Regions from separate parts of the Thalassospira sp. SM2505 genome, predicted to be linked through region 3. Evidence: riboswitches for the same ligand, from Rfam matches in the RefSeq annotation. Region 3 holds a riboswitch; each other region holds the start of a gene.

The links. Region 3 has a riboswitch for cobalamin ahead of ACTU44_RS19035 (ABC transporter substrate-binding protein). Riboswitches for the same ligand answer to the same signal wherever they lie in the genome.
Positions count from the first base shown of each region.
Region 1: another riboswitch for cobalamin. It lies ahead of ACTU44_RS12365 (DUF4198 domain-containing protein); the one in region 3 lies ahead of ACTU44_RS19035 (ABC transporter substrate-binding protein).
Region 2: another riboswitch for cobalamin. It lies ahead of cobT (nicotinate-nucleotide--dimethylbenzimidazole phosphoribosyltransferase); the one in region 3 lies ahead of ACTU44_RS19035 (ABC transporter substrate-binding protein).

Region 1 is NZ_CM142731.1:2,634,694-2,640,816, forward strand. It holds gene ACTU44_RS12335 (peptidoglycan DD-metalloendopeptidase family protein) at 1-788, shown strand, start outside; gene ACTU44_RS12340 (DUF1491 family protein) at 788-1,138, shown strand; gene ACTU44_RS12345 (peptidylprolyl isomerase) at 1,203-1,523, opposite strand; gene yaaA (peroxide stress protein YaaA) at 1,718-2,494, shown strand; gene ACTU44_RS12355 (glycosyl transferase family protein) at 2,519-3,583, shown strand; gene ACTU44_RS12360 (DUF924 family protein) at 3,652-4,194, opposite strand; cobalamin riboswitch at 4,346-4,538, shown strand; gene ACTU44_RS12365 (DUF4198 domain-containing protein) at 4,706-5,506, shown strand; gene cbiM (cobalt transporter CbiM) at 5,525-6,123, shown strand, end outside.
Region 2 is NZ_CM142731.1:4,336,870-4,342,992, reverse strand. It holds gene ACTU44_RS20305 (FTR1 family iron permease) at 1-588, opposite strand, end outside; gene ACTU44_RS20300 (multiheme c-type cytochrome) at 585-2,135, opposite strand; gene ACTU44_RS20295 (hypothetical protein) at 2,132-2,668, opposite strand; gene ACTU44_RS20290 (imelysin family protein) at 2,737-3,792, opposite strand; cobalamin riboswitch at 4,115-4,248, shown strand; gene cobT (nicotinate-nucleotide--dimethylbenzimidazole phosphoribosyltransferase) at 4,337-5,410, shown strand; gene ACTU44_RS20280 (methyl-accepting chemotaxis protein) at 5,481-6,123, opposite strand, start outside.
Region 3 is NZ_CM142731.1:4,053,973-4,060,095, reverse strand. It holds gene ACTU44_RS19055 (class I SAM-dependent methyltransferase) at 107-751, shown strand; gene ACTU44_RS19050 (SDR family oxidoreductase) at 818-1,564, opposite strand; gene ACTU44_RS19045 (AraC family transcriptional regulator) at 1,735-2,652, shown strand; gene ACTU44_RS19040 (OpgD/OpgG family glucan biosynthesis protein) at 2,698-4,299, opposite strand; cobalamin riboswitch at 4,471-4,674, shown strand; gene ACTU44_RS19035 (ABC transporter substrate-binding protein) at 4,902-5,927, shown strand; gene ACTU44_RS19030 (FecCD family ABC transporter permease) at 5,968-6,123, shown strand, end outside.

The DNA.
Region 1 (6,123 bases), 1.4 Mb from region 3:
CCTGTATGCCAATTCGTGCCGCCAAACGTTTTCAGAACTATCAGGATCGCCTTGCTGCAGGACAGGAACCTGTTCCCAATGCGGAAATGTTGCGGCAATGGTTGGTTGAAAACGCTGATACGTTTAGCCCGGTACTGGAATGGGACCTTAAGACGTGCGCGAAGATCGTTTATGATTTCTCGGCCACTGGGGATGTGGTGATTGGCGGAACCAGCGATCCTGCACGACAAACTGAAATCATGTGGCAGCAGCTTGCCAAGGCAAACGCGCCTGTCGGTGTCGGTCGCTACCGCGAAGATCGCATATGCTATCAATCCGATCAGTTCAAAAATGATGGCGAGGCCCGTAGCCAGCATCTGGGCATTGATCTGTTTGCGCCTGCCAGCACGCCGGTTTTTGCGCCGCTTGATGGTGTCGTACACAGCTTTGCTGATAATAATCTTCATCTTGATTATGGCCCGACGATCATCTTGCAGCATCAACCTGAAGAAGGTGTGATGTTCTATACGCTTTATGGGCATCTGAGCCGGGACTCACTTGATGGTCTTTACAAGGGCAAGGAGTTTTCTGCGGGTGAGATTTTGTGCCGGTTCGGAGATTTTCCCATCAATGGGGACTGGATTCCTCATCTGCATTTTCAGGTGATTTTTGACATGCTCGGACGTGAAGGGGATTATTTCGGGGCAGCAAAGCCGTCCGAGTGGGATATCTGGGCAAGCATTTGCCCGGATCCGAATCTGATATTGCAAATGTCGGAAAATGTTGTCGCCACACGGGAAGGTGTTTGATGCAGCCTCGCTTAAAGGCAGGCCTTTGGGTGCGCGGACAGATTGCAATTTGTCAGGCAAATCTGATCACAGCCATGGTTGCTCATAAAGGCAATGAAGAAGCAGGGGCGGTCTTGTTGAAGTTAAACCGGTTTGATGCGGGCTGTTTTGTCTATTCACGCGTCACAACCCTTGACGGTGAGCTTGGCTGGATGATGGTGGCCGGGGGGGCAGAGGGCGGACGCGAAACAGAATTCAACTGTGATACATATTGTCGCAAACAGGTTGAATTCGACCGGGATGTCTGGGTGCTGGAGATCGAAGACCACAAGGGACAGTACGAGCTTGATGCGCCTGTTGTCGAATTCTAGTGCCAAACAAAAAGGCTGACACATAGGTGCCAGCCTTTGATCATCGCAGCAACGAACTTTGCAATCAGGCGGTGCGCTGCAGAAGGTGGTAACCGAAATCGGTCTCAACCACATCAGAGGTCGCGCCGACTTCCATGCTGAATGCAGCAGCATCGAATTCCGGAACCATCATGCCGCGGCCGAAGAAGCCGAGATCGCCGCCCTGCTGGCCGGACGGGCAATCAGAGTTGGCTTTTGCCAGTTCTGCAAAATCGGAACCGTTTGCGATCTGATCCTTAAGAGCATTGATTTCGTTCAATGCTTCTTCTTTGGTGCGGGTTGCACTCGAACGTGCCGAACCGGCATACATCAGGAGAATGTGCGACGCGCGAACTTGTTCACTCATAACTGGTCCTTTCTTCCGCCAAGGCTTGCACCTGGCGGATTTTCTGCAAGATTAGAAGTTTATGGAAAACGCCAAGGGTCCAAATCCATGTACAGTCGTATACTCCTGTACATGGGCTTGGGCCCTAGACATTGTCCATGCCTTATGGCTTGTTACGACAAATTGATCCGAGATGAAAGAGAAGAGGCAGATTGATGCTTGCTGTTGTGTCCCCGGCCAAGAAGCTGGATTTTGAAACAGACGTGCCTGAAATGGCTGTTTCACAACCCGCATTTCTGGACGACACTGAAGAACTGATTGAAGTTGCGCGGAAAAAAAGCCGCAGCGATTTGATGAAGCTGATGGGGATCAGTGAAAACCTTGCTGATCTGAATTACCAGCGCTTCCAGCATTTTTCACGGCCTTTTGATCGCACCAATGCCAAACCGGCAATCTATGCTTTTCGTGGCGATACCTATGTCGGACTTGATGCCGACACCATGAAAGCAGACGACATAGACTGGGCGGAAAGTCATTTTCGCATGTTGTCGGGATTATACGGGTTGCTCAAACCACGCGATCTGATGCAGCCATATCGTCTTGAGATGGGCACACGACTGTCGAACCCGCGTGGCAAAGACCTTTATGCTTTTTGGGGTGACAAGATCGCCACTGAAATCAACAAGCTTACACAGGGCCATAAGGATCGCAGCCTGATCAATCTGGCCTCAAGCGAATATTTCAAGTCAGTAAAGACCAAACTGCTTGAAGGCCCGGTAATTACGCCGGTATTCAAAGAAGTCAAAGGCGGGGCAGCCAAGGTTGTTGGCTTCTCAGCAAAGCGCGCCCGTGGCATGATGGCACGATACATGATCGACAATCGACTGGAAAATCCGCAGGGTTTGAAGAAGTTCAAGCTTGATGGCTATTACTATCAGGATGACCTGTCGAGTGAGACGGAGTGGGTCTTTACCCGCGTTCATGACCAATAACACAAACTATTTCGGTGATAACTAATGACCGACGAGCATCTTGAACAGCTCGAGGATGACAATCATCTGCCCGAGGCACATCCGTTTTCCGGGTATTTGAGAACATTCTTTCGGGGGCCGGGCCGTTCACGCAGTCTGACCCGTGAGGAAGCTTTTGACGCTTTTTCCATGATCCTGCGCGACGAGGTTGAACCCATTCAACTGGGGGCTTTCTTATTGATGCTGCGCTATCGGGCAGAAACGCCCGATGAACTTGCGGGCATGATCGAAGCTGTCCGCAAGGCCGCCCGACTTGACCCTGATGATGGTCAGGACGCTGGTGCAGAAGGGCGACCGATGCTCGATTGGCCGTCTTATGCGGCGGGGCGTACACGCGGCTTGCCCTGGTTTGTACTTTCGGCACATTTGTTGTCGCAGAATGGTGTGCCGGTCCTGATGCATGGATATAATTCCCATCTGGTCAATGGTGTTGGCACCGAAGCTGCGATCAAGGCCTTGAAACTGCCAATCGCGATGTCCGCAGAAGAAGCAAGATCAGATATCGCTGCCCAAGGGTTCGCATATCTGCCATTGCGGCACATGCATCCGAAATTGCAGGAACTGATCGGCTTGCGGTCGTTGCTGGGTTTGCGAAGCCCGGTCAATACATTACTGCGGTTGCTTAATCCGTTACAGGCGCGTGCGGCTTTCCTAGGTGTATTTCATCCGGCCTTTCTTGATGTGCATCGTGAAACCGGAAAGTTGCTTGAACTTCCACGGATCGGCGTGATCAAGGGCGGTGGCGGTGAGGCAGAACGTACGCCTTTCAAGCATGTCGACCTGCGCATGCTAGATAACGGTGAGCTTTGCGACGTCAGATGGCCTGCGATGCTGTCCAAAACGGAAAAAGAGCTCGACGAGCAAAGTCCGGTAACCCTGAAACACTTCCTTTCAGTCTGGCGCGGAGATGTCGAAGATTCTGGTGCCGAAGCACGGATCAAGGGGAGTGCTGCAATGGCGGCATTCCTGGCAGGCAAGGCAGATTATATCGACGAAGCCGAAAGGTTGGTTCAGGAATGGTGGGACAAACGCGATCGCAATGTCGGCTAATAGCTGACTGCTAGCTCATCACATCTGATCAAAAGAAAAGGGACGGGTTGCCGTCCCTTTTTTGCATTTTAGAACGAAGAATTAGGTTCTTTGAGGAATGCCAGCTCTTCGGAGGTGGATACACGCCCGAGAATCTCGTTGCGATGCGGGTAACGGCCGAAACGGTCAATGATCCTTTTGTGTTTGATCTCGAACTCGTAGTTATGCTCAAGCCCCGGTTGGGCAAACAGTTCCAGTGCGATTTCGTGGATCAGTTCAGATTCCGAATGCATATAGGGCATGTAAAGAAATGCACGCTCTTGCGCGTTGGACAGTTTCTTGTCCGTTCCATTTGCCACGGCTTCCTGTGCCAGTATCAGGGCCACGGTATCCGATGCAAAAGATTGCGGCTGGTCGCGGAACATGTTTCGCGAAAACTGGTCAAGAACAATGATCTCGGCCAGACGGCCATTTGCAGTCGCGCGCCAGGAATAGAGTTCACCTGCATGCGCCGCAGTGTGGAAGTCCGAAAACCGCTCGGAAATGTGGGCGTCAAGTGAGGTATCCTTGATAAACCACTGTTTTTGATCAAGTTCCTTGAACCAGAAGTCCAGAACAGTTTCAGGTTTCATGTCGTTTAGCCCTTAAACAGAATGCATTTCGTATGGTTATACGGTGTGTTAAGCAATTTTTGCCAGCGGCAAACAACCGGTCAAGTTATGCTATCCGAAAGATAGTGGGCCAATGGTTTGGCAAAGAGTTGACAGTTATGATCCCGACATGGATTATGCCTGTGTCTTGGGTGCTGATCCTTCGGGATTGGCTTAAAAGGGAACGTGGTGCGTTACGACAATGCCACGGCTGCCCCCGCAACTGTAAGCGGTCCGAGCATTACACATGCCACTGGTGAGAACCGGGAAGGCGTAATGCTTTTAAAACCGTGAGCCAGGAGACCTGCCTTTGACTGCCAGACACGGCTTGTCTGGTGCTGAACTGTTGGACGCCGGGGTGAGCGTCAGGTTGCAGGGAAAATGCGGTCTTGTTTAACCGGTATCTTGCTTCCAGCCATCCTATCGTTCTTTATCCTAACACTGCGTGTCGGGCAGTTGCCCGGTATGCATCGTTCGTGGAAGAGACGATTATATGTTTAAGACCGTTGGCAGGTGCGCTGTTGCAAGCGTCTGTTTTATATTATTGATGCCATTGGCCGCACAGGCCCATTTCCAGTTGGTATATACTCCGGAAGTCAATCAGGCCGCTGCTGGTGATGTTCCGGTCAAGCTGATCTTCTGGCATCCGTTTGAAAACGGACATGTCATGGATATGGCCAATCCGATTGAGTTCTACGTTATTCATCGTGGTGAAAAGATCGATTTGGAATCAACGCTTTCTCCGACGACGTTTACCGGGTCTGAGAACTCGGCGGCGGCATTTGATGGCACGCTGACACTCAAACGCAGTGGCGATTACGTCATGGTGGTTGTGCCTGCGCCATATTACGAACAAAGCGAAGATATCTATATCCAGCAGATTACAAAATCCTATGTGAACCGGAATGAAATTCCGACGGACTGGATGGAAGCACAAGGGCTGAAAACGGAAATTTTGCCGCTAAACAGACCGACCAACATCGTCGCCGGGTCGACTTTTAGTGGTCGTGTTCTGAGTGACGGGCAGCCGGTTTCCGGTGTCGAGGTGGAAGTTGAATACATGGCTGCCGAACCGGATATGGCAAATGGCCGACCGAAGGAGCCAACTGCAAAACCAATGCCCGGTGGGGCTATTGTGGCGCTTACCGATGAAAACGGCTATTTCACCTTCGGTATTCCCAAAGCCGGGTTTTGGGGATTTGCGGCACTTGGCAGTGGCCCTGATAAAGAATTCAACGGTAAAGAGCTTTCTCAGGATGCAGTCCTGTGGGTTCGTGCCTATGATGTGAAATAGGCGTGGGGACAAAAACAGATGCATATTGTGGACGGGGCACTGGCTCCTGAAGTTCTGATTGGGGGCGGGGTTCTTGCGGTTGCCGGACTTGGTCTTGGGTTGCGCAAGCTCCCGATCGATAAAATTCCGGCAACCGGTGTGCTGTCGGCAACGTTTTTTGTGGCCTCGCTTATTCACGTCCCGGTGGGGCCCTCAAGTGTTCATCTGATCATGAGCGGCCTTGCCGGTCTTGTTCTTGGTTGGACGGCATTTCCCGCACTTTTTGTCGGGCTGTTGTTACAGGCGATTTTCTTCGGATTTGGCGGTCTTACGGTTCTTGGGGTCAATACGGTCAATATTGCCTTCCCGGCTGTGATTGCCGGATTCATGTTCCGTGGTGTCGTTGCGCGCAGCAACCCGACGGCTGCTGCTGTTTGGGGCGGCATTGCCGGGGCACTTTCTATCTCGTTGACCACGTTGTTTGTGGCGATTTCCCTGACGCTGAGCGGGGATGCGTTCATTCCGGCCGCCAAACTCGTGTTCTTTGCCCATATTCCGATCATGGCTGTTGAAGGCTTTGTTTCTGCCGCTGCCGTGTATCTGATCATGAAAGTCAAACCGGCCTTGCTGATGACCGG
Region 2 (6,123 bases), 280 kb from region 3:
GGCAAGGGCGCGTCGTAATTCGCTGGCATAAATGCCAAGTAACTCAGTCTTGATGATATCGCGGGTCTGAAGAGGGGAAAGACGACCGGAAAGTGCTTCGCGCATGGCAATACTGGCGGCCGTGTCGCGCGATGTGCGGGCATATTCACGGATATTCAGCCATTGTGATGCAGTTTCGACATCACCGGAATTCAGAAGATCAACAGTTCTTGCAAATGCACCATGGAGTATTGCCGTGCGGATGTCGGCATGGGCAGATGCCGCTTTGGCCGGGTTCCATGTTGAAACCGCGTTTGCGTAATCAATCAGCGCGTCGGAAACAGTGCGGGCCTGATCCGGAACAGCGATTTCAAAGGAGGCGGCAAGATGGTCGTTCCAAAGCGACTGAATTCTGGCCAGTTTGCCTGCCACCTTTTCTTCCAGAGCATGATCAACAGGCCGATACATCACCCGGATCAGAGAGGCACTTGTGCTCTGTAATTCTTCGGCATCCTGCCAGGCAAGGTTTGGTTGAGCAAAACCGTTTGATAGCGGGGCTGCGATGATCACGAAGGTCAGTAAAGCCAATCGGAAAATACAGGGGGTCATGGCCGTACCTTTTTATCTGGAGGAAGACTGAACGTTGCGCTGACAAGTTCGAAGGGAGGGACAATCAGGTCGGTCTTCAATGTGTTGAAGATAAATTCCTGGGTGGCGACCCGGTACCAGAGACGTGCGGTGATCTGGTAAGGGCCGGTGTTGTCACCGGAAAGCGCAACGTCATAGGTAACGATGTCTTCGCCTTTTGGGGGGACGCCTTTGCGCAGATGCGTTATCTCTGCGGTTATGAAAGTCAGATGATCGGGAATGCGATTGCCCGCACTGTCGCGAAAGTCTTCGCGCCAGATAACCGCGTCTGGATCGGTTTGCCCGCGTTCGGTATCGAAGCTGCCGGAATGATAGATCACCGAGCCGTTTGCGTCCGAAACCACAATTTCAAGCCACATATATTTCTGATCGATCACACCTGTTGGCAGGTTGTGACCAGCACCAAGATTCTGTACGGCGATGTCAAAAACGAGCCGGTTATCGGTAATGTGACTGCCTTTCAGGGCAAGTCCGGCAGCAGCGCGCAACAGGGCTGATGTTGCCGTTCCCTGTTTTTCAATCAGGCGAGTGTTTTGTTCTTTGGTTAGTCCTGGCAATATCCCGCCGCGTAACCATGTCAGGTTTGATCCAAGAGAGGTATCAAACATCAGGTAATTTGCCCCGACAAAGTTATGGGCATAGCGTTCAGGTTTGCGAATGTCCCCGTCGCGGATTTGTCGAACATAGGATGCCGGATCCGGCGCCATGTGACAGTCCTGACAAGTGATGTCATTTTGGGCGTACCAGCTGTCGCGCCATTCGACAAAGGTGCTTTGGACATGTTGTCTTGTTGTCGCCTTGGACATCGATTGATCATAGTTTTCGGTATGGCATCCGCCGCAGAAATCAGCGCTGGCAATCAGGGCATTGGTCTTGGCTGCACCAAAGGCACGGGCATGATCACGCGGTGCGGCAAGGATCATCGGGTTGGAGAGTTGATCGACACCGGTATTCACAGCTAGGGTAAGCGCCCCATTGCCTTCAAGAGGGTCGGCATGGGTAGCGGTATGGCACATGACGCAACTGATCCCTTCGGTCTCGGCGTCTGAAGGCATGACAGATTTGAAGCGATTGGTACGTCCTGCCAGAACTTCACCCGGTGCATGACATCCTTCGCAAAACCGTGCACGTTCGATCCCGTCACGGTGCAAGTTTTCATTGGCCTCTACAGCGCGTTCGTAAACTGTGTCGCGACCGGCTATGGCATGCAGCGACGGGGCCCACTCATCAAATTCCTTTTGATGACAGGTGGCACAGGTTGCGGCGGACTGAATTTTTGACGGATCGACAAGACGACCGTTATCGGTTTGCAGTCGCGACGGCCAGAAAGGCCGTTCTGCACCATTTTCATCCGGTCCAAAGGGCAACTGATAGAACGGGATATTGACAAGGTCGATGCCCGGTTCCGGCGCGGGAGGGCGTAGAAGATAAAGGGAAACGACAATCAGGATGCCAATGATACAGCCAGATATCAAAAGCGGGAGATTGGCTTTGAGTTGTCTTTTCATTTCTCCCCCCGGTTTGAATGCGGGGTCGGGTTGCACCAGTGCCGCAACCCCAGATGAATAACCAGACCGATCATGGCAGTGACGGCCCCCCATAAATGCAGAAAAGTCAGGAGATAGGTTGTTTCGAACTGCCAGAACCAGATTTTCCCGGTCAGGTAGATTGCAGGGGGCACGACCATCAGCCATCCGGTTGCGATGATCAGAATGTATTTTGCGATCAGCAACCAGCTCAGTCCGGTGAATATTTTGCGCTGACTTGTCGCGAGACCCTGTTTGATATGGCTCGCGACCCAGACAAGAAACAGGACAGTAAAAATCAGCCCGACAAATAGATGAAACAGCAAAACAGTTTCACCAGCGTTCCAGTTATGTCCGGCGAAGAATTCCAGATAAAGTCCGGTGCCAAGCAGGAGGGCAAAAAGATATGTCAGAACCTGCATCCGCGAGTTCGCGCGGATCAGGCTCATTACACCTGCACGTGCAGGAACGTACTGGACAGTTGAAAGCGGGAAAGTTGTGTTTTTTGTCGTCATGGCTGTTCTTGCTGGTCGTCAAGCCGGGCGGACTTCAATGTCCGCCGGCTTGATTGATGCGGGACAAATTAGCCGCGGATATTGACTTTGTTCTGGGCTGCGGCCTGCAGGATCATTGCGACAATCCGGTCGGCAATATCCTGGGCCTCGTTGCCCAGTGCATCGGCTTCTTCAATGCCGAATTTTTCACCGGACTTTTCGCGGGCATAGGTATCCTCAACCAGCGAAAGAAGTTCTTCGAAGCCTGATTTGATCCGGCTATCAAGGTCGGGATTATCAGCGGAAACAACTGGCGAGATGGCGTTGAAATACATTTTTTTGCACCCGCCCATGATCCCCTGAACATCGGCAAGGCGGCTTTGCGCGACAAAGGCACCGACTTCTCCGGTGATGAACTGGGATTCCTTCCACTCACCGAAATAGTCGCCAACTGTTGGTGTCATTGTCACAACCGAGGTAAAGGCATCGTCACGGTTCGGCTTCCAGACCGACATGTCGCTATGCAATTTTTTGGCCCAGTGCGTCAGGGCCTGTGCCGCACCAAGTCCGAGATTGGCATCAAAAAGCATTTCTCCCGGTGCTTGTTTGCCATCGTCATTGAGGTCTGCGACCAGCTTGATATGGCTTTCCTCCATGCCCCAGAACAGGGGTTCCGTGATGCCGTGGAAAAGGTTTCCCGGCCGGGAAAGCACGGTTCCGTCAGGGAGTGTCAGATCGTATTGGGCGATATCCTCGTTTTCGGTTCCGGGATTGCCAGCATCAAGGATCAGGTCATATTTTGCGGTTTCAGGGATCCCGGCAACGATACCTTCAATGGTTTCATACTGGTTGGATGCTTCTAGCCAGAGTGTTCGGATATTTTGTATCTGACCGGCCAGAACAGGGCCTTTGGCCTGCCAGGCAGCAGCATAGTTTCCATCATGTGATGCGATGATATCGGCATAGGCAGACACTGCATTTTCAAGCAAGCCTGCCTGCGAGATCAGTCGTTCATTATGATCAAGTGTAAACTGTTTGACATTCTCAAGGCCCCTGATTTCCGCATCATCAGTTGCAAAGGCATTGCCCGAGATTGCAAGACACGATGCCAGTGCGGCGGTCAGAAGAACGGGTTTCTTGAACATATTCCTACCTTTCAGATCAAAAAATGGCGGTTGCGGTAAAACAGACGGGGTTGCGAATACGGCCCGCCTGTTTCGCCGAATAATCGGTGCGGGAATATTTGTGATAACAATTATCATTTGCGAAAAGAGGCGAACTTGATGCTGGTCAAGTCAAACTGGTCGGGCTTTTATCGCGCCAAGCGATTTGACGATGATCAAGTTCACGGGCTGGTGCTGGTGTCTTAATCCATCGGTTACCCGCATTGAGCGAAAGGTCACGGGGGTTGGATCAAGGTCCGTGGCCGTGGCCTTTTGCCTTTGGGGAATAGTGAGTTTTGCTAACGGAATGCGGTGAAAATCCGCAGCGGTCCCGCCGCTGTAACCGGTATGCTGCAAACAATGCCAGAGCGGCAGTCACTGAATGAGCAATCCATTCGGGAAGGCAGTTTGGAGCGTTCCGACCGGGAGCCAGAAGACGAGTAAAACACGTTTCAACAAGATTGTGTGCCGATGGAAAAGGTCGTGGCAGAACTGCCGCAATCTTGCCTTTCCAGGAGAAGGTTGAATGTTGGAAACCCGTGCAAAGCACGAAAAGACAAATATTTCAGAGGGCATCCAGTCGCTTGATGATATCCGGGCGTTGCTCGGGTCATTGCCGATGGCCGATGAAGGGCCGGTGATCAAGGCACGGCAAAGGGACCTTGAACTGACAAAGCCGCGCGGCAGCCTGGGCAGACTTGAGGAAATTGTTTTCTGGTTGTGCCGGTGGCAACAAAGTGACGTTCCGCAAATGGATTACCCGCAAGTTTGTGTCTTTGCAGGAAACCATGGAATTGTGCAGCATGATGTTTCTGCTTTTCCACCGTCCGTCACGGCATTGATGGTTGATAACTTTGCAAAGGGCGGGGCCGCGATCAATCAGTTCAGTACGGAACTTGGGGCCGAGGTGACAGTGCGAGCCCTTGATCTGGACCGTCCGACCCGTGATTTCACCGTTGAAGCAGCGATGAGCGAAGATGAATGCGTTGATGCTTTTCGTATCGGCATGGAGGCAGTGAACCCGGATGCCTCGTTCCTGTGCCCGGGGGAAATGGGGATCGGGAATACAACATCTGCTGCGGCAATTTGCCATATCATGTGGGATGGTACGCCGGGCGACTGGGTAGGATCGGGAACAGGTATCAACCGCGATCAGTACAAGCGGAAGATCAATATCGTGAAGCAGGCAAAAGCCTGCCACGATATGTCGGTGAAAGATGGTCTGGACGTTTTGCGCTGTGTCGGAGGCCGGGAAATCGTTGCGATGGCCGGGGCGATTATCGCCGCCCGGCTGCTAAGCATTCCGGTTATGCTTGACGGGTTTATATGCAGTGCGGCAGCGGCCACACTGCATGAAACATCTTCCAAAAGCCTGATGCATTGCATGGTCGGGCATGGATCAGCGGAGCCGGGGCACAGGTTATTGCTGGACCGGATCAGAAAGCGTCCGTTGCTTGATCTTGACCTTCGTCTGGGCGAGGGCACCGGAGCCGTGCTTGCCGGGTTGATTGTCCGGGCTGCGGCACAGTGTCACAATAATATGGCAAGCTTCGGAGACATCGGGATTACTCGCGATACGCCATGTGAGAAGCAGGCTTAAAGGTATCAGGCCGACATCCTCTGGTCCGAAATATCGCCGGAGGATGTTGGCCTGAAAATATGTAAAGACGTTACGCCGCGTCCGTTAAAGATGTGCTTGACCGGGCTGCTTGGGCCGCCCGGTCCTTTCGGATCATGTTGCGCAAGCGCTGCATGACATCAAGGTTGTTATGTTCCATGGCTTGCAAGGACTGAAGGGCAAGATCAAGTTGCCCCTGACGATAAAAGCTCACGGCTTTGCGGGCATTGTCGTGGACTTGGCGATGCGGGATTTCAAGCGCCTTGAAATCAACCATATCGGCAAAAAGACCGTGGCCACTGCCATCGTAATACCACTGCCCCAATCGGCAGTCGGTTTCCGGCGGAAAGTCTGCTTCGGTTGCATCCGATAGCCCCATGAAAACCCGATAGACGGCAAGCTTGAGTTCAAGTTCTTCAAGGTTGGCTAGTTCTATTTCACTAAGAATGGCAGCCATCGACATTGCGGACTGTCCTTCGGTCGAAATATCAAGGATATGCTGGGTTCTTGTCAGAAGTGTATTGGCATCTGATTCCAGATCAGAAGCAGAGCCCGCATTGGTTTTCATGTCACGATCGGCACTATCGGCTTGTGACTGGATCTTACGAACCAGCTTGCCGATTTCCAAAGTTGCTTCGGTTGCGCGATTGGCCAATCCACGGACTTCGGTCGCGACAATCGCAAAGCCCTTTCCG
Region 3 (6,123 bases):
AACAATCAAAGATACATGAAATTGACAGATGTCACGAATCATGTAACTTTTAATGTTACGTGATTCGTGATCACGGTTATCCCCCGATCTGATCAAGAGGCCTCCGATGAAATTTAATCCGAACATTGATACCGGTATGGATCCGAGAACCTTCTGGGAAGAAACCTATGAAAAGGCGTCACCTGTAACCAGTGGCAAACCATCAGCCGTCCTGGAACGGTTCGTCAAAGACAGGCCGGTTGGCCGTGCGCTTGAGCTTGGCTGTGGCAAGGGTGACGATGCTGTCTGGCTGGCAAAAAACGGCTGGGAGGTCACCGCCGTTGATATCTCCGAGACCGCACTGGGATATGCTCGATCAAATGCCAGTCGAAATGGGGTAAAGGACCGGATTGCGTTTGAAGCCCATGATCTGAACAACAGTTTGCCTGACGGCATGTTCGATCTTGTGACCGCGCAATTCCTGCAATCGCCTGTCAAATTCGCCCGCGAGAAGATTTTGAACCGTGCTTCACAACAACTATCCCTTGGTGGATTGTTGCTGATCACATCCCACGGATCACGACCATCCTGGTCGTGGGTGGCCGAAGGCACAGTATTTCCCACACCGCAGCAGGCACTTGATGCGCTGTTGCTCGATATGCGTGAATGGGATCCTGTGACGGTTGATAATTTTGAACGGATGGCAACCGGGCCCAAGGGTGAAAAGGGTAAGGTGACTGATACAGTCATAGCGCTTGAACGTCGCGCCTGACGGCATATTAAATACAACCGGCACCGCAAGACGGTGCCGGTTGGTGGGGCGGGCAGTTATGCCGGATCAAAAGGCCGAAGCCGTCGGGCGCACAATGACTTCGTTGACGTCAACATCTGCGGGTTGATCCAGCGCATAAAGAACCGCGCGGGCAATGGCGTCAGGTGTCAGCGCGATCTGGCGGAACTGGGTCAGCAATTCCTTGCTGGTCGGGTCGCTGATATCGTGGCCAAGTTCGGTTTCAACCACGCCGGGCGAAATGGTGGTGACGCGGACATTGTCACTTTCCTGACGCAGGCCTTCGGATATCGCCCAGACGGCATATTTGGTCGCGCAATAGACGACGCCGCTTGGCACAACAACATGGGCGCCGATTGAGGCGGTATTGATGACATGGCCGCTGCCTTGCGTCTTGAAAATCGGAAGGACGGCGGCAATGCCGTTCAGAACGCCCCGGATATTGACGTTAATCATGTTGTCCCATTCGTCGGTTTTGAGTTCCGACATCGGGGCAAGCGGCATGACACCGGCATTGTTAAAGATCGCATCCACACGACCAAACAGGTTATGCGCATTATACACCAGTGCTTCGACGCTATCGACACTGGTGACATCAACAGATCTGGCCATCGCGGTTCCGCCAGCAGCTTCGATTTCCGTGACAATCTGATCAAGGCGTTCGGTGCGACGTGCACCAAGAACAACTTTGGCCCCGCGTGATGCCAGAAGTCGGGCGGTGGCTTCCCCGATGCCGCTGCTGGCACCCGTGATGATGACGGTCTTGTTTTCGAGATAATTGATCGGGTTCGTCATGACATGCTCCTTGTGTTTGTGTCATGGCGCTTACTGTGTCGATCAATGACCGATTGATGAATACACAGAACTCGAATTGGATTGCCTAATCCTCCAAATGCAGAAAAGCGAGCTTTGTTCGGGTTATCCGACGTGTATATTACATCCTTGGAAATTGAAGGAACCTGGTCATGGATAGCTATCAACGGCTTTGTAATCTGATTGACAAATACTGCGAGTCAGATGGTTCTGTGCGAACCGCGATCGAGCCGGTCTGGATGTTTCGATCCACGGGGCCGACCCTTAAGGTGCCGACCATCTACAGGCCGTGTTTATGTCTGATTGCTTCGGGGGCCAAGGAGGTCACGTTGGGGCAGGAAGTCTATCGCTATGAACCCGGACAACTTCTGGCAGCATCGGTGGATTTACCGCTTGTCGGGCATGTCACGCTGGCCAGTGACCATCAACCCTATCGCAGTCTTTCGCTTGATCTTGATGCTCAGATACTCAGCGAACTTGTCACCAACATGGATCTTAAAATCGGGACAGAGGGTGAAAGTGCGCGCGGACTGTTTGTGGAACAAACGACCGAAAGTCTGATTGATGCCGTGCTTCGGGTGGTCGAGCTGCTCGAACGTCCAGATGATGTTGCGGTGATGTTGCCGCTTCTGATGCGCGAGGTGCATTACCGCCTGTTGCGCACCGGAAAGGGGGCCCTGATCGCGGGGCTTGCGATTGGTGGCAGCAACATGCAGCGGATATCTGCCGTCCTTCGACGGATGAAGGATAATTTCGACAAGCCGCTCAGGATTGAGGAACTGGCCGATTTCGCCAATATGAGCCCGTCATCCTTCCACCATCATTTCAAGCAGGTCACCGCGATGAGCCCGCTGCAATATCAAAAGCGGCTCCGCCTGACGACAGCACGTCAGATCATGCTGGCAGAAATGAAGGATGCGGCAAGTGCCGCCTATGAGGTCGGCTATGAAAGCGCATCACAATTCAGTCGCGAATATGCCCGGATGTTCGGGGCGCCTCCGATGCGTGATGTCATGGCGATCCTTGGCCAAAACGGGGATGCCCGAACCGGTGAAACTGTCACCTATTGATCGGGCATCCATCCGGGTTGCTAGAACACGGGATGATTGACCTCATCAGCCCTGATGCTGGTTGCCGACGGCGGGCAGGTGCTGATACATCCAGGTTTCACTGAGCGGAGCATCACCGCGTTTGAGATACATGCGCAGATCAACCGGATCGGTGCCAGCGGCCTTAAGGTCAAAGGCTGCGCGCCAGATGCGGGTATCCATGATCGGTTCGATCTTGGTGCGGGTGATTTCACCGCGTGATGTCGACACCACGATTTCCGGGAACTCGCCATAGGCAAGGGTTCCAAGAATATCGCCCTCGAACTCGACGGAAAACTTGATTTCGTCTTTTGGGCGATTGGTGCCCGGTTCACCGCCACGACCCATACGGGTTGCCGTTGCACGCGCCAGTTCCGCAACCGGGAACGGGTTATGCGCCTGCCAGTGCAGGCGGTATTTGAACGCATAGGAATTACCTGCCCTGGCCGGGCCATTGGGCACCCAGAACGCCGCGATGTTATCGTGAATCTCGTCATCCGTCGGAATTTCGATCAGCTGCACGGCACCATCATTCCAGTCACCTTTGGGTTCGACCCACAGGCTGGGGCGACGGTGATAGCGCACGCCATCGAGATAGTTCTTCACATCGCGGTCACGCTGCATCAGGCCAAAGCCGCGCGGATTATGATCGGCAAAGGCCGATGCGCGGATCGTTTCGGGATTGTTGAGCTGTCGCCAGATGCGTTCACCACTTCCTGTCCACAGTTCAAGACCATCGCTGTCATGGACTTCCGGGCGCCAGTCAAAGCGGAATGATTTGTTCTGTTCGGAATACCAGAACATGCTGGTCAGCGGGGCAATGCCAAGGCGTTCGATATCGCGGCGAACAAACAGATGCTTTTCCACATCCATGGTCACGCCCTGACCGCGATAGAGCAGGAATTTATACGCACCCGTGATGCTTGGCCCATCCAGAAGGGCATAGATCGTCACCGGGTCTTCGGCATTTTTTGCAGGTTCGATAAAGAACTGCCGGAAGTCCGGAAACTCTTCGGGCACCGAAGTTGCCGTATTCACGGCAATCCCGCGCGCAGACAGGCCATATTGTCCTTCATCACCGATTGCCCGGAAATAGGATGCGCCAAGGAATGCTGCCCAGTCCTGGGTTTTCCAGTCATCACGCGACTGGTTTTCATGCAGGCGGAAACCGGCAAAGCCGCTGTTTGGCGGTAACTGGCGGGCAATGCTGTCTTCGGGCATGTCAAAGTAATCGGGCTTATAGATAACTTCGCGTGCTACACCGTTTTCCAAAAGATACATATGGACCGGTTTGGCGAAATACATGCCCAGATGGAAAAAGGTCACCGGATAGGTGCCCGACCCGTCAGAAAACGGCGAATGATCGCGTTTGTAGTGAAGCTTGCCATGGGTGTCATAGTCAATCCGCCCGACAATTTCCGGGTTCGGGGCCACGGGGGGCTCATATGCGGCCTGCGCCATGGATTTGGCGCGCGCAATCAGATCGGCAAACTCGAACGGTTGGGGATTGCCAAGATCAAGCCCCGGAACTTCTGCCAATGCCGTTTGATAGATCGACAGCCCCGGCAGGATCAGCCCGGCTGCCGCGATGGATTTCAAAAAGCGTCTGCGTTCCACAGAAGTCGTCATTTGTATCATGTTCCAATGGTTTCACGTGTCGGGCAAGGATACCGGACAGTGTGGAGGTAATCGGGATGAAACATGGCAAATTCAAGGTCGTGTCGACTGCTTTTTATGCATGGACCCTTGCATAAATGCCACTGGTGATTGGCCAATTTCCTTGACCGGCATTTTGGTTTAATCTAACCGTCAGATGTCGGTATCCGGATATCGGATAAAGGGAATTCGACGTGACCTGTCAAACAGGTCATTAACCGAAGCTGCCCCCGCAACTGTAGGCGGTGAGTGTTTTTCTGACCAATGCCACTGGGAACCAACCCGGGAAGGCCAGGAAAAGCATGATGACCCGCGAGCCAGGAGACCTGCCGACATGAATGCGACGGACCGGGCGGGGTGCCCCGGAGAATGTCGGCTTATGTCCCGGTCTTCGGGAGCTCGCCAAGGTTTGACCTGAGCTCTGACCCCGACATCTTCCGCCATTTCCCGACACTTTTGCCAGTCCCTTGACAGTAGAAACGTGATCGTTATGTTATAACATAACATTTGTGGTGTGCTGTGTTTGGAGCAGGGAAACCTGATCCTGGCCAGTGCATCGGTGAAAGGAAGTCGAAGTGATCAATCACTATAAACGTGCGCTGGCGGTCGGGGTGTTTGCCGCTGGTTCTATGGCATCTGCCGCAAGTGTATCTGCAACCGAATATCCGCTTCAGATCCGCAATTGCGGGACCGTACTTCAGTTTGATTCTGCGCCGGACCGCGTCGTGTCCCTTGGGCAAAGCACAACAGAAATCCTTTATTCACTGGGACTTGCCGACAAGGTCAAAGGGACCGGTGTCTGGTTTGGCCCGGTTATGGATGAATTCAAGGATGTGAACGCAACCGTTCCGCGTCTGGCCGATAATGATCCGGGATTTGAAACCGTGGTTGCGCAAAAGCCGCAACTGGTTGCCACCCAGTATCAATGGCATGTCGGTCCCAAGGGGATTGTCGGAACCACCGAGCAGTTCAACGAACTTTCCATCCCGGTTTATACCGCACCGGCCGATTGCGTCGGCAAGGACAATACGGGTGGCGGCGACGGTGTCCGCCATGACGATTTTACCATGAACCTGATTTATCAGGAGATCACCGATCTTGCGCAGATCTTTGATGTCGAGGATCGCGGCGAAGCCCTGATAGCGAAACTACAGGCCCGAGAAGCCCGGTCGCTGGAACAGGTGAAGGAAAGCGGACATGATAATGTATCTGCCGTTTTCTGGTTTTCGAGTGCCGAGATCAAAAGCGATCCCTATGTGGCTGGTAAAAATGGCGCAGCGGGTTATATCGCAGGCAAACTTGGTGTGACCAACATCATCGATAGTCCGGAAGAATGGCCGACCGTTGGATGGGAAACCATTGCACGTGCCAATCCCGATATCATCGTGATCGGCAAGATGGGGCGTCGCCGTTTCCCGGCAGATGACTGGCAGGTCAAAATGGACTTCCTGAAAACCGACCCTGTCACAAGCCAGATGAAGGCGGTGAAAAACGGCAATATCGTTGTGATGGATGCCCAGTCGATGGATCCGACAATCCGCCTGATCGAGGGGATTGAAACACTGGCCGAGGCCGTCGAACGACTAAGTGCTTTGAACTGATCGCATAAGGCAAAGGCGTTCGATATGCCCGGAGAATTCAATGTTTGAAAAAACGCCAGTTCATCCGCCTGCACAAAGACGGGCGGGACGGGCATATCTTGTGCGAACCGGTGCGGTTTTTTTCGCACTGGTCTTGCTGATTGGTGTGATTGCGATTGCCGCCGCCAAGGGGGAAACGGAAATCCCCCTTGGCACG